Regions from separate parts of the Pantoea stewartii genome, predicted to be linked through region 2. Evidence: predicted binding sites of a transcription regulator. Region 2 holds the regulator's gene; the other holds the start of a gene.

Region 1 (7,675 bases), 1.3 Mb from region 2:
CGATGCGCGTATGAACACCCAGGGTCAGGCCATAGCCTGTGGCGTTAATCTGCTCAACGATCTGCGGCAGGTTGCTGCGGGTAAAACGCACCACGTGCAGGACAGGACCAAACACTTCCTGGGTCAGATCGCTGACCTTATCCAGCTCAATCAGCGTTGGTTTCACAAAGGTGCCTGTGGCCCATTCTTTGCTGTCCTGTGGGTTATCCTGTGCCGTCTGGTAGACCTTAAAGCCTTTATTACGCATGGCCTGAATATGGCGTTCGATGTTGGCTTTGGCTTCCTGATCGATCACCGGACCGATGTCGGTGGACAGGCGTTCCGGGTTGCCCATGCGGCATTCCGCCATCGCGCCACGCAGCATTTTTAACGTGTGGTCTGCGACGTCTTCCTGCACGCAGAGCAGACGCAGGGCGGAGCAGCGTTGTCCCGCGCTGTCAAAGGCCGATGCCACGATGTCGACAACCACCTGTTCGGTCAGCGCGGAGGAGTCCACAATCATGGCATTCATTCCGCCCGTTTCCGCAATCAGCGGTGTCGGACGGCCCTGCGGATCGAGTCTTCCCGCAAGATTGCGTTGCAGCAGCGTGGCAACGGCGGTGGAGCCGGTAAACATGACGCCGCGCACCCGTTCGTCGCCGGTGAGCTGTGCCCCCACGGTTTCGCCCTGACCCGGCAGCAGTTGCAGTACACCGGCGGGCACGCCAGCGCTCAGTAAAATATTGACGGCCTGTGCGGCAATTAACGGCGTTTGCTCGGCGGGTTTCGCCAGCACGCTGTTACCTGCCGCCAGAGCCGCGGCGATTTGGCCAGTAAAAATGGCCAGCGGAAAGTTCCACGGGCTGATGCAGACTACCGGGCCAAGCGGACGGTGGGTTTCGTTATCGAAATCATGGCGCACAATGCCGGCATAGTAATAAAGGAAATCGACCGCTTCACGCACCTCGGCAATGGCGTTGTTATAGGTTTTTCCGGCTTCACGCACCAGAAGACCCAGCAGTTGCTGTAGCTGGCTTTCCATCAGCTGTGCGGCGCGCTCCAGAATGGCGGCACGCTCCTGCGGCGGCGTGGCAAACCAGATAGGGCCGGCATTAACGGCGGCCTCAATGGCCAGGGAAACCTCCTGTTCGGATGCCTGGCGCACGGTGCCCACCACATCCGCAGGGACGGCCGGATTGAGCACTGGCTCGCTTTCCCCTCCCGTTAAAGGGCCGTCGATAAGCGGTTGCGCCACATACGTTTCGGTAGCACCGCTCAGCAGCGCGCTGGACAGTGACGCAAGACGATGTTCATTCGCCATATCAAGACCGGCGGAGTTCACGCGGTCCTCACCATACAGGTCACGTGGTAACGGAATTTTCGGGTGCGGCAGGCCCAGTGTTCCTTCGCTGAGACCCAGTTTTTCCACTTCGGCAACCGGATCGGCGACCAGTTCGTCGATGGGCAGTGACGTATCGGCGATGCGGTTAACGAAGGAGGTATTCGCGCCGTTCTCCAGTAAGCGTCGCACCAGATAGGCGAGCAGCGTTTCATGCGTACCGACCGGGGCATAAATACGGCAGGGACGATTAAGTTTACCGTCTGCGACCTTGCCGACCACCTGTTCATACAGCGGTTCACCCATGCCGTGCAGGCACTGGAACTCGTACTGACCCGGATAGTAGTTATTGCCTGCCAGCTGATAAATGGCGGCCAGGGTGTGCGCATTGTGCGTGGCAAACTGCGGATAGATCAGGTTCGGCACCGCCAGCAGCTTGCGCGCGCAGGCCAGGTACGAAATGTCGGTATACACTTTGCGCGTGTACACCGGATAGCCCTCCAGGCCTTCCATCTGGGCGCGTTTAATTTCGCTGTCCCAGTAAGCGCCTTTCACCAGACGAATCATCAAACGGCGGCGGCTACGTTGCGCCAGGTCGATCAGCTCATCAATAACAAACGGACAGCGCTTCATATAGGCCTGAATGACAAAGCCGATACCGTTCCAGCCCTCCAGTTCAGGCTCAAAACACAGCCTTTCGAGCAGATCAAGAGAGAGTTCCAGGCGGTCGGCTTCTTCTGCATCAATATTAATGCCGATGTCGTAAGAGCGGGCCAGTAGCGTCAGCGACTTAAGCAGCGGATACAGCTCATCCATCACCCGGTCGTACTGGGCACGGCTGTAGCGCGGGTGCAGGGCAGAGAGCTTAATTGAAATGCCCGGGCCTTCATAAATGCCGCGGCCATTGGAGGCTTTGCCAATCGCATGAATCGCCTGCTGATACGAAACCAGATAGGCTTTCGCATCGCTGGCGGTCAGGGCGGCTTCGCCCAGCATATCGTAAGAGTAACGGAAACCTTTCTCTTCAAGCTTACGGGCGTTAGCCAGTGCTTCGGCGATGGTTTCACCCGTCACGAACTGTTCACCCATCAGGCGCATCGCCATATCCACGCCTTTACGGATCAGCGGTTCACCACTCTTGCCAATGATCCGGTTGAGCGAGCGCGACAGATTCGCTTCGTTATGCGTTGAGACCAGGCGGCCGGTAAATAACAGGCCCCAGGTGGCGGCGTTAACAAACATGGACGGACTGCGGCCCAGATGCGACTGCCAGTTGCCGTTACTGATCTTGTCACGGATAAGCGCATCGCGCGTCGGTTTATCCGGAATACGCAGCAACGCTTCCGCCAGGCACATCAGCGCCACGCCTTCCTGTGAAGATAATGAAAACTCCTGAAGCAGACTTTGCACCATACCGGCGCGTCCGGTTGCCCCTTTTTGGTGCCTGAGCTTCTCTGCCAGGGTAAAGGCGAGCTGCCGGGTTTTTTCAGCCAGCGGAGCGGGAAGGCGGGCTTGCTCCAGCAACATGGGAACGGCATCGGTTTCCGGTCTACGCCAGGCGGCCGTCACGGCCGAACGGGCTACCGACTGCGGCAGGATGTGCTCTGCGAAGTCAAGGAACGGCTGAACCATCTCGTCCGCAGCGACCTCATCAGAAGCCGATTCGTTGAGCTGCAGGGGAATCTCTTCCACTGTTTCACCGGCTTCTAACTGCACGAGATAGTTAAAGATCGCTTGTTTAATCAGCCAGTGCGGCGTGCGATCCATTTTCTGTGCCGCCAGTTTAATGCGACTGCGGGTGGCTTCATCCAGCTTCACCCCCATGGTCGTTGTTCCCATGATTTCTGTTCCTTAAAACGTTTTTTACCAGAGCAAGGGCTGCACTATCACTCATGTTGCAACTTTGTGCAACCGTGTTAAATGTGACCTTGCTTCCACACTTTACCGCCGCTTTTGCCATTAACATTTAAAAGCGGCACAAATCTTGCTGCAAGAAACTCGCCAATGTTGCAACCCCCTTCAATTTAAACAGGGTTGTGGTGGTAAAGGTGCAACTTAAGTGTGAGCGGGCGCAACCTGTGAACATTTAAAACAGGGAGAGAGGTGAAACTGATGTAACGGATGTGTTAAATGCATTGTGTAGAACGTGCCTTTACGGCAGGATACCGCGCCTTAAGGGAAACGGGACTTTTATCGATGCGGTAATACGCTGACGCTACCCCGTTCCGGTGGCGCAGGAAAAGATTTCTCTTAAGAGATCGGATAATAACGGAGAAACACATGACAGTAAGTACACCCATGCTGGTGACCTTTTTAATTTATATCCTCGGGATGGTGCTCATCGGTTTTATTGCCTGGCGCTCAACCAAAAACTTTGATGACTACATTCTGGGCGGTCGCAGCCTGGGCAGTGTGGTTACCGCGCTGTCAGCGGGTGCCTCTGACATGAGCGGCTGGCTGCTGATGGGCTTACCCGGTGCCATTTTTCTCTCCGGCATTTCAGAAAGCTGGATCGCCATTGGTCTGATTATTGGTGCCTGGCTTAACTGGAAAATTGTCGCGGGTCGTTTACGCGTCCAGACAGAACATCATGATAACGCCTTAACCTTGCCCGACTTTTTCACCAGCCGCTTTGAAGATCGCAGCAAAATTCTGCGTGTGATTTCTGCGGTCGTCATCCTGATGTTTTTCACCATTTACTGTGCTTCCGGTGTGGTTGCCGGTGCTCGCCTGTTTGAAAGCACCTTTGGAATGGACTATGCCACGGCCTTATGGGCCGGTGCGGCGGCGACCATTCTCTATACGCTGGTGGGCGGATTCCTGGCGGTAAGCTGGACAGATACCGTTCAGGCCAGCCTGATGATCTTCGCCCTGATCCTGACGCCGCTTATCGTCATCATGGCCGTCGGCGGTTTAAGCGATTCGCTGGCAGTCATTCAGGCTAAAAGCACGGAAAACCTGGATATGTTCAAAGGACTGAATGTGGTTGCGGTCCTGTCGCTACTGGGCTGGGGATTAGGTTATTTTGGCCAGCCCCATATTCTGGCCCGCTTTATGGCGGCGGATTCACACCGGTCAATTCGTACCGCGCGCCGTATTGGTATGGCCTGGATGATTTTGTGTCTGGCCGGCGCCGTCGCGGTTGGCTTCTTTGGTATCGCCTATTTCCAGAACAACCCGGGCGAGGCCGCTGGTGTAACTCAAAACGGCGAGCGTGTCTTCATTGAGCTGGCACGTATTCTGTTTAACCCCTGGATTGCCGGGATTCTGCTGTCAGCCATTTTAGCGGCCGTCATGTCGACACTCAGTTGCCAACTGCTGGTGTGCTCCAGCGCCCTGACCGAAGACCTGTATAAAGGCTTTTTGCGCAAAAATGCCAGCCAGAAAGAACTGGTCTGGGTCGGTCGCCTGATGGTGCTGCTGGTCGCGCTGATTGCCATCGCGCTGGCCGCCAACCCTGAAAACCGGGTATTAGGCCTGGTCAGCTATGCATGGGCGGGCTTTGGTGCGGCGTTCGGGCCGGTTGTGCTGTTCGGCGTGTGCTGGAAACGTATGAACCGCAATGGCGCATTAGCGGGCATGGTTGTCGGTGCGGTGACCGTGGTGGTCTGGAAGCAGTATGGCTGGCTCGGTCTGTACGAAATCATCCCGGGCTTTATCCTGGCCAGTCTCGCCATCGTCGTCTTTAGCCTGGCGAGTCGCGCACCGTCAACCCAGGCGATGGCACGTTTCGATGCCGCTGAGGCCGAGTTCCAGACGAAGTAATCGCCTTCTTTTTTCCACCGCCTGCCCCCGTGAGGGCAGGCTTTTTTTTGCGCGTTATCTGGCACAGACAGTTACGAAATTATTTCGTTGTGGAACTTGTATTTTTTTGAGTGGTAATGATAATCGGTATCGTTCGTTTTTACGTAACTTTACGCGTCGTTGACGCCGGTTAACATTTAAGAGGTTGGCGATGTTCGTTCCGTTTCTCATTATGCTGCGCGAAGGGCTTGAAGCCGCGTTGATCGTCAGCCTGATCGCCAGTTATCTAAAGCGCACTCAGCGCACTCAGTGGTTTCCTGCGATGTGGGCAGGCGTCTTTATTGCCGCCGCACTCTGCCTTGGGCTGGGTATCTTTATCAACCAGACCACGGGTGAGTTTCCGCAGAAACAGCAAGAGCTGTTTGAAGGTATCGTGGCGGTAATCGCGGTCGTTATCCTGACCTCGATGGTGTTCTGGATGCGCCGGGTCGCGCGCAATATCAAACGGGAACTTGAACACGCCGTCGACGAGGCATTGCATAAATCGGCCGGCGGCGGCCTGGCGCTGGTGATGATGGTGTTTCTGGCCGTCGCACGCGAAGGGCTGGAATCAGTGTTCTTTCTGCTGGCCGCGTTCACACAGGATGTCGGTTATGCGCCGCCGTTGGGTGCGGTGTTGGGGCTGGCCACGGCGGTGGTGCTGGGCATGCTGATCTACTGGGGCGGCCTGCGGCTCAACATGGCGCACTTTTTCCGCTGGACCAGTATTTTCATTCTGCTGGTGGCAGCAGGCCTGGCGGCAGGGGCTATTCGCGCTTTTCATGAGGCAGGGCTGTGGAACCATTTTCAGCAGGTGGCCTTTGATATGAGCCCGATCTTGTCCACGCATTCGCTGTTTGGCACAGTGCTGGAAGGCATGCTTGGCTATCAGGAAGCGCCCAGCGTCAGTGAAGTCGCTGTCTGGCTGCTCTATCTGATCCCCGCTTTATTATTGTTTGTTATGCCTGCACGCGCTGATACCTCAGCAGCTGCGCGCTAACGCGTTTACCCGGCGCGTCAGCCGCGCCTCTGACTGAACAGGGAAAAAATATGATGATGCGTTTTAACCGTAATGCGGTACTGGCTTCTCTGCTGGCGTTTTCTGGCTCTTCACTGGCTGCAGCCATTCCGCAGGTCAGCGTCACTGTGACGGACAAACAGTGTGAGCCCATGTCAGTTACGGTACAGGCCGGTAAAACTCAGTTTCTGATTAAAAATAACAGCCAAAAAGCGCTGGAATGGGAAATTCTCAAAGGCGTGATGGTGGTCGAAGAGCGCGAAAATATTGCGCCGGGCTTTAGCCAGAAACTGACGGCCAACCTGGAAGCCGGGGAATATGACATGACCTGTGGCCTGCTGACGAACCCGAAAGGCAAACTGATCGTGCAGGGCACCGGGAGCAAAAGTGCGCAACAAGGCAAACCCGAACTGATGCAACTGGCGGGTCCCATTAATGCCTATAAAGCCTATGTCACTGAGGAAGTGAGTCAGCTGGTATCCGGCACGCAGGCGTTTACGGATGCGGTGAAAGCCGGTGATGTGGCTAAAGCCAAAGCGTTATTTGCGCCCACCCGTCAGCACTACGAGCGCATTGAGCCGATCGCCGAGCTGTTTTCTGACCTTGATGGTCGTATTGATGCCCGCGAAGATGATTACGAGAAAAAAGCCGACGATCCGAAATTTACCGGCTTCCATCGTCTCGAAAAAGCCCTGTTTGCAGATAACACGACGAAAGACATGGCAGGCTATGCCGACCAGTTAAATCACGATGTGCATGACCTGCAACAACGCGTGAGTGAACTGGCATTTCCTCCGGCGAAAGTGGTGGGCGGAGCCGCCGGGCTGATTGAAGAGGTGGCGGCGACCAAAATCTCTGGCGAAGAGGATCGCTACAGCCGCACGGATCTGTGGGATTTCCGCGCGAATGTGGATGGGGCACAAAAAATTGTCACACTTTTACGTCCGGTACTGCAGCAGGCGAACCCACAGCTTTTAGCAAAAATAGACGCTAACTTCAGTAAAGTGGATGCGATTCTGGATAAATACCGCACGCAGCAAGGTTATGAATCCTATGAAAAACTGACCCAGGCTGACCGCACGGCGCTGAAAGGGCCGATCACCGCTCTGGCGGAAGATCTTTCCCTACTGCGTGGCACACTGGGCCTGAACTAATCATGGACAAGGATCAGGAATTACAGCAGCCTGCGCGACGGCGTTTATTAAAAGGGCTGGGCATGCTGGGCGGCGCGGCTGCGGTAGGCGCGGGCTGTCCGTTTCATGCCGGGGCTGCTGAGCAGCCCGACAGTTTTGCACCGGGCACGGTCACGCCGAACGCGCGTCAGCAACGACAGCCTTTCTATGGCGTGCATCAGGCGGGCATTATTACCCCACAGCAGGCCGCCATGATGCTGGTGGCGTTTGATGTGCTGACCAGCGACAGGCGTGAGCTGCAGCGGTTGTTCCAACTGCTGACACAGCGCATCGCGTTTTTAACGGCGGGCGGCAAGGCCCCCGCCGTGGTCAACCCACAGCTGCCACCGATGGATTCCGGTATCCTGGGGGCCGAGATTGCCC
Region 2 (7,675 bases):
CGGTGCCCGATGGACGCGCAGCGAACCAGCCGTTTTCCGTCATGACTTTCAGTCCACCGATAGACGCGCCGTTACCGGGAGCGGCCGTTAAGCGCGCGGTAATCGGATCGCCCGCCAGCGTATCTGCACTGACCATTTCAGGTGACAGCTTCGACAATGCGGCTTTCTGCGCTGATGTTGCTGGTGCCTGCAGACGGTTGTAGCTTGGCGCACCGAAGCGTGCAGCCAGTTCATCATAGTGCTGCTGCGGGTTCTTGCCCGTTACGGCCGTAATTTCTGCCGCCAGCAGACACAGGATGATCCCGTCTTTATCGGTTGACCAGGGTGTGCCGTCGAAGCGCAGGAATGACGCGCCCGCACTTTCTTCGCCGCCAAAACCAAAGCTGCCATCAAACAGGCCATCCACGAACCATTTAAAGCCCACCGGGACTTCTACCAGTTTGCGGCCAATATCGTCCACGACCCGGTCAATCATCGCACTGGACACGAGGGTTTTACCCACGGCAACGTCCTGACCCCACTGCGGACGGTGCTGGAACAAATAGTTGATCGCAACGGCCAGATAATGGTTTGGATTCATGAGCCCGGCAGGGGTAACAATGCCGTGACGGTCATAATCCGGATCGTTTCCGAAGGCCAGATCGAATTTGTCTTTGTAGGCCAGCAGCCCCGCCATGGCGCATTCGGACGAACAGTCCATGCGCACCACACCATCTTTATCCAGGTGCATAAAGCGGAAAGTCTGGTCGACAGCGTCATTCACCAGCGTCAGATCCAGCTTGTAGTGCTCAGCGATACGCTGCCAGTAAGCGATCCCGGAACCGCCAAGCGGATCGACACCAATCTTCAGACCCGCTTTCTGAATCGCAGGAATGTCGATGATCTGTGACAGACCTTCCACGTAAGGCTGAATCAGATCTTTTTCATGGATGTGGCCGCTGGCCCAGGCTTGATCCAGTGACAGACGTTTAACGTCTTTAAGGCCGTCTTTCAACAGCTGATTCGCGCGGTCTTCCACCACTTTGGTGACGTTGGTATCTGCCGGACCACCGTTTGGCGGATTGTATTTAATGCCGCCATCTTCCGGAGGATTGTGCGACGGCGTAATCACAATGCCATCCGCCAGTGGGCCGCCGGATTTGTTGTGTTCAAGGATAGCGTTCGAAATCGCAGGCGTTGGCGTATAACCGTTATCCTGCTGAACAATCACATCAACCCCGTTTGCGGTCAGCACGGACAGCACGGACAGCAGCGCGGGCTCAGACAGCGCGTGCGTATCTTTACCCACATAGCACGGGCCGGTAATACCGTTCTTTTTACGCTCTTCCGCAATCGCCTGCGCAATCGCCAGAATGTGCTTTTCGTTAAAGCTGTGACGTCCTGCGCTACCGCGATGGCCTGATGTGCCAAATTTCACCGCATGTTCTGGATTCGCCACATCGGGCTGCAGGACATAATATTGTGAAGTTAATTGTGCAACGTTAATCAAATCGCTCTGCTGGGCAGGCTGCCCGGCACGGGGGTGATTGGCCATTGGCGCTTCTCCCTGACGCTTCAGTTTAAATGGTGCCGCAAACTTTCTCAGCCAGTTCCGATGGGAACTGCATCGACAGCATAATGTGTTCGATCATGCTGCGTTTACGACCGGTATTGGTATTCGTAATGACCCAGTACGGCGTACCGGGCACATGCTTCGGCTTGGTATGGGTGCCGCTTTGCAGCAGCGTGTGCTCATCGCCTGCAAAATAGATGCGCGTACGGCCCTGCATGGAGGTGGTCGCCTCAGCAAACGCGGCCGTATCCAGACGATAGAGCGTTGACAAGATTAGCATAAAGCGATTTACCGCCCGCTTCTGCTCTGCATATTCATCAGAAAGCAGCAACTCGCGCACTGCACGAACACGATCCTGAGGGCGTGACTCATTCCCTGCCGACTGTGCCGTTTTAGACGGCTGCGAGGCGGCAACAGGCTGTGTTTCGGTCGCGGTGGCTGTCTGACCCGCAGTAAACTTCAGCATACGGCGCAGAATATCGGATGCGCTTTCGCCAATATGTTGCGTGTGGCTGGCAATATAACGGTAGAGCTCTTCGTCAACTTCGATCGTTTTCATCTTATTCCGTACGGTTTTGACTCACGACAGAACCCGCGATTTTCTGAAAATCCAGAGGTAAACACCGGGGTTTCAGGCCGTGTGCAGGTTCTAACATGAAGATTATAAAGTTAAATTCAGACAGGCTGATAGCATTCAAACGGTTTAGGGGCAAAAGTCAGAATATGTCCTAATGCCACCGGAAGCAGCGCACCTGAAAAGGTGAAACCATGATAACCTAAGCGCAGGTCTCACACTTAAGAACTTTGCTATGATTTTGAATGCCCGTCTGCAAACTGAACAATCTTCTGCTGATTCCACACCCGTTCTGCTCATTCACGGTTTGTTTGGCAGTCTTGATAACCTCGGCGTTCTGGCGCGCGGTCTGAAAGATGACCATCCGCTTATCCAGGTTGATGTGCGTAATCATGGCTTATCTCCGCGCGCTGACGAGATGACCTATCAGGTTATGGCCCAGGATATGCTGGACACGCTTGATGCGCAGGGCATTGCGCGCCTTTCCGTCATTGGTCACTCCATGGGCGGTAAAATTGCCATGACGATGAGCGCCCTGGCCCCTGAGCGGATAGAACAGATGGTGATGATCGACATTGCGCCCGTCGACTATCAGACGCGCCGCCACGACGAAATTTTTGCCGCGATCCGAGCCGTCACCGACGCGGGCGTGACGCTGCGCAGTGAGGCGGCCGAAATTATGCGTCAGCATCTTAATGAAGAAGGTGTGATTCAGTTTATCCTGAAATCGTTCAGTAGCGGTGAATGGCGCTTTAACGTTCCAGCGCTCTGGGACAACTATGCGCATATCACCGGCTGGGAAACGGTGCCCGCGTGGCCGCACCCGGCGTTGTTCATTCGCGGTGGTGACTCCCCTTATCTGGACAATCAGTACCGTGACGCGATACTGCAACAGTTTCCCGCCGCGCAGGCGCACGTGATTGGCGGTGCAGGTCACTGGGTCCACGCCGAAAAACCTGATGCTGTTTTACGCAGCATTCGCCGGTTTTTTGCACGATAAACCCGCTTAACTGGCTGTAAAAGTTTAGGATTGGCGTCCATGGTTAGCCTGGAGTATGATGGCGCGCTAAATTTTTGCCGTGGGCGCGTATCCACGGTAAAAGCCAGTAATTTAATCTGCGCAGCGGCACGATCCGTTTGCGCCCATTCAGTTGTACTAAGCCATGGCAAAAGAAAACACTGACCGCACGACGCTCGATCTGTTCGCTAACGAGCGTCGCCCTGGTCGCCCTAAAACCAGTCCGCTTACGCGTGATGAACAACTGCGTATCAATAAACGCAATCAACTGAAACGTGACAAAGGGCGCGGGCTTCGCCGTGTCGAACTCAAAATGAACAGCCAGGCGGTAGAAGCGCTTAATACGCTGGCTGAACAGCGTAATCTCAGCCGCAGTGAATTAATTGAACAAATGCTGCTGGCGCAACTCAAACTGGACTAACGCACGTAAACCGCACACAGAAACAAATGTCGTGGCTTTACAAGTTCCGCCCTTTTGCGTGGTCTGCTATCATTTGCTGAATATGCTCAGGCATTCATTCTATCATCAGGATTTAAGAGGTTATTTTACCCATGGCAATCGTAGGCATCTTCTTTGGCAGCGATACCGGTAACACCGAAAACATTGCAAAAATGATCCAGAAACAACTGGGCAAAGACGTTGCAGAGGTTCACGACATCGCGAAAAGCACTAAAGAAGATCTGGAAGCCTTTGACATCCTGCTGCTGGGTATTCCGACCTGGTACTATGGTGAAGCACAGTGCGACTGGGATGACTTTTTCCCGACGCTGGAAGAGATCGACTTCAACGGTAAGCTGGTGGCGCTGTTCGGTTGTGGCGATCAGGAAGACTACGCCGAGTACTTCTGTGACGCGATGGGCACCATTCGTGACATCATCGAACCTAACGGTGCCATTATCGTGGGCCACTGGCCAACCGAGGGCTACCACTTCGAGGCCTCAAAAGGTCTGGCAGACGATAACCACTTCCTGGGCCTGGCGATTGATGAAGATCGCCAGCCAGAACTGACGAACGAACGCGTCGACAAGTGGGTTAAGCAGATCTTCGATGAACTGCAACTCAAAGAAATTATCGAAGCCTGATAGCCATGAGCGCAGTGTGGGCGCTGGTCCACACTGCATCAATGGCTTTTCCTATAAAAATAATAGCTACATTTTTGTAACTTTCCGCATTTAGTCTGTAGAATACCCGCATCGATCATCTGCTTATTTCCCTGGAATTGAGATGACACAACGCGAAATGGTAGCCAGCCCGCCCTCCATGCTTTGTACCGCGAACATCGCCACGGTTTCATCGCAGGCAGCATCGGTTTTCATTTCAGCGCATCAGTTCTATAATGAGACGCAAATGAGAATGGCGGTCGATCGACATACAGGCTACATGCCACAAGAGTGACCAAAGTAACAGGACAATATCCGCATGACTGACAACAACACCGCATTAAAGAAGGCTGGCCTGAAAGTCACCCTGCCCAGACTCAAAATTCTGGAAGTGCTTCAGGAACCTGCATGCCATCACGTCAGCGCGGAAGATCTGTATAAACGCCTGATTGATATGGGCGAAGAGATTGGACTGGCCACGGTTTACCGTGTACTGAACCAGTTCGACGATGCCGGCATTGTGACCCGCCACAACTTTGAAGGCGGTAAATCGGTGTTTGAGCTGACGCAGCAGCACCATCACGATCACCTGATCTGTCTGGATTGCGGTAAAGTCATTGAATTTAGTGATGAGTCTATTGAAACGCGTCAGCGTGATATCGCGACCCGTCACGGTATTAAGCTCACCAACCACAGCCTGTACCTGTATGGTCACTGTGCCCTGGGCGATTGCCGCGAAGACGAAACACTGCACGACAAGTAACGTTTGTCAGACGGTAAAGAAAAAGCCGATGCCTGCATCGGCTTTTTTGTGCCTGTCAGTCACGCCACCAGCGTTTCCTGCAGGTAGCGCCAGCGGGGCACCGAGGTGGAGCAGTCCAGAATCGCAACGGAAATGCGGCTTTTATTTTCCCCATTCATCATCTGCACTTCCCGATACTGAATGGTGACCTCGTTAGCGTGCTCTGACAGGATCACATGTTCGCTGGTCGCGATGCGCATCCCTTCCCGTGCGCCCTGTAAGCGGCGAAAGAGTTCTTCAACCTCATTGAGGTTCAGCATCTTGCCCTGTGGCGTGACCATCTGGAAGTCAGGATGAAAATGAGAAAGCAGCAGATGAAAGCTGTCACCACTGTCACGGCTGTGGTTAAAAATATGTTCAATGAGTTGATGTAAGACGACAACGCTGTGTTTGGCTTCCTGTGCGAAAACTGTCATTTTTTTCCTTTTTAACCCGCAAACAAAGACTACAGAGGGTTAGCGTACCTGAAAAAAAATAATTCACACCGGGAAAGTTATTAAAAAAATTAAACTGAGAGCGATTCCACAGAAGTAAAATTAATCGAATTAAACGGGTTCAGGACAAATGTCGGCGCTAAAAAAAATCCACCCAATAAAAAAGGGCGATTGCTCGCCCTTTACCGATCATCTGATGACCATGCGGCGTAAATTATTCGCCGTTTTTCGCCCAGGTATCGCGCAGACCAACAGTACGGTTAAACACTAACTGCGACGGTGTTGAATACACACTGTCAGCGCAGAAATAGCCTTCACGTTCGAACTGATAAGGCGCACTGGCTTCTGCGTCACGCAGACCGGGTTCAACGAACCCGTGTTTAATCGCCAACGAATCCGGATTGATTGTCGTCAGAAAATCATCCGCCGCACCCGGATTCGGGACGCTGAACAGACGGTCATACAGACGGAATTCTGCCGGTAGCGCATGTTCAGCAGAGACCCAGTGGATAACCCCTTTGACTTTACGACCATCAGCGGGATCTTTGCTCAGCGTATCGACGTCACAGGTGCAGTAGATGCAGGTGATATTGCCTTCTTCATCTTTCGCGGTCCGTTCCGCACGGATGACATAGGCATTACGCAGACGCACTTCTTTACCCAGCACCAGGCGCTTATATTGCTTATTCGCCTCTTCGCGGAAGTCGGCACGATCGATCCAGATCTCGCGGCTAAAGGGAACATCGCGTGTGCCCATTTCCGGTTTGTTAGGATGATTTGGCATGCTGAGCACTTCATTGTGCCCGGCAGGCAGGTTTTCCAGCACAATTTTCACCGGATCCAGCACCGCCATCGCCCGCGGCGCATTTTCGTTAAGATCGTCGCGGATACAGGATTCCAGCGAAGCCATTTCAACGATGTTGTCCTGCTTCGTGATACCAATGCGGCGGCAGAACTCACGAATGGAGGCCGCGGTGTAACCACGACGACGCAAACCCGACACGGTTAACATGCGCGGATCGTCCCAGCCTTCAACATGCTTCTCGCTGACCAACTGCGTCAGTTTGCGTTTTGACATCACCGCATACTCCAGATTCAGGCGCGAAAACTCATACTGACGCGGATGAACAGGAATAGTAATGTTATCCAGCACCCAGTCATACAGGCGGCGGTTGTCCTGGAATTCCAGCGTGCAAAGGGAGTGCGTAATGCCTTCCAGCGCATCCGAAATGCAGTGAGTAAAGTCGTACATCGGGTAGATGCACCACTTATTGCCGGTTTGATGATGCTCGGCAAACTTGATGCGGTACAGCACCGGATCGCGCATGACGATAAAGCTGGAAGCCATGTCGATTTTCGCGCGCAGACAGGCTTTGCCCTCTGCGAACTCGCCATTGCGCATTTTTTCAAACAGCGCGAGGTTCTCTTCCACACTGCGGTCGCGGTAAGGGCTGTTTTTACCCGGTGCCGTTAAGGTACCGCGGTATTCACGAATTTCGTCTGGCGTCAGTTCATCAACGTAGGCCAGGCCTTTGTTGATCAGTTCAACGGCATAGTGATAAAGCTGGTCGAAATAGTCAGATGAATAACGAACCTCGCCGCTCCAGGTAAAACCCAGCCACTGCACGTCACGCTTAATGGATTCGACGAACTCCATATCTTCTTTGACCGGATTGGTATCGTCAAAACGCAGATTGCACTCGCCCTGATAATCTTGTGCAATACCGAAATTCAGGCAGATTGATTTAGCATGGCCGATATGCAGATAACCATTTGGCTCTGGCGGAAAACGGGTATGCACACTGCTGTGCTTACCGCTCGCCAAATCCTCGTCAATAATCTGACGAATAAAGTTCGTTGGGCGGGCTTCAGCCTCACTCATCTCAAAATCCTCAACGCATAGAATGGGTGGTTTATACCACGTAATATCCGGGTATGATCCACAAAGCGTTGCAGAGAAACAACCGTTTGTTGGGCGATTAAAATAAAAAAAGGCAGGAATCGCTTCCTGCCTTTTGTTGAGGATACAGGGAATTAGCCTTTTACTTCATACAGCGGGGTTTCACCGGCGATGACCTGGCCCTGCGTCAGCAGCGTTAAACCGGCGAAGTCTTCAATATTGCTCACCACCACCGGACTGATCATTGAGCGGGCATGGGCGTTAAGATAGTCCAGATCCATCTCCAGCACCGGC

What was found. The regulator Fur, encoded in region 2, represses iron uptake genes when iron is present. The targets are predictions, from matches to a motif close to ATAATAATGAGAACNACTATCAA.
Region 1: the regulator Fur is predicted to act here: its motif matches at 5,200-5,222, upstream of efeU (iron uptake transporter permease EfeU).

Annotation. Positions count from the first base shown of each region.
Region 1 is NZ_CP049115.1:836,788-844,462, reverse strand. Features, by position in the region: gene putA (trifunctional transcriptional regulator/proline dehydrogenase/L-glutamate gamma-semialdehyde dehydrogenase) at 1-3,157, opposite strand, end outside; gene putP (sodium/proline symporter PutP) at 3,599-5,083, shown strand; gene efeU (iron uptake transporter permease EfeU) at 5,274-6,101, shown strand; gene efeO (iron uptake system protein EfeO) at 6,152-7,273, shown strand; gene efeB (iron uptake transporter deferrochelatase/peroxidase subunit) at 7,276-7,675, shown strand, end outside.
Region 2 is NZ_CP049115.1:4,077,244-4,084,918, reverse strand. Features, by position in the region: gene pgm (phosphoglucomutase (alpha-D-glucose-1,6-bisphosphate-dependent)) at 1-1,534, opposite strand, end outside; gene seqA (replication initiation negative regulator SeqA) at 1,560-2,111, opposite strand; gene ybfF (esterase) at 2,362-3,126, shown strand; gene ybfE (LexA regulated protein) at 3,290-3,565, shown strand; gene fldA (flavodoxin FldA) at 3,697-4,227, shown strand; gene G5574_RS19265 (hypothetical protein) at 4,370-4,540, shown strand; gene fur (ferric iron uptake transcriptional regulator) at 4,565-5,008, shown strand; gene G5574_RS19255 (hypothetical protein) at 5,068-5,463, opposite strand; gene glnS (glutamine--tRNA ligase) at 5,696-7,363, opposite strand; gene nagE (N-acetylglucosamine-specific PTS transporter subunit IIBC) at 7,516-7,675, opposite strand, start outside.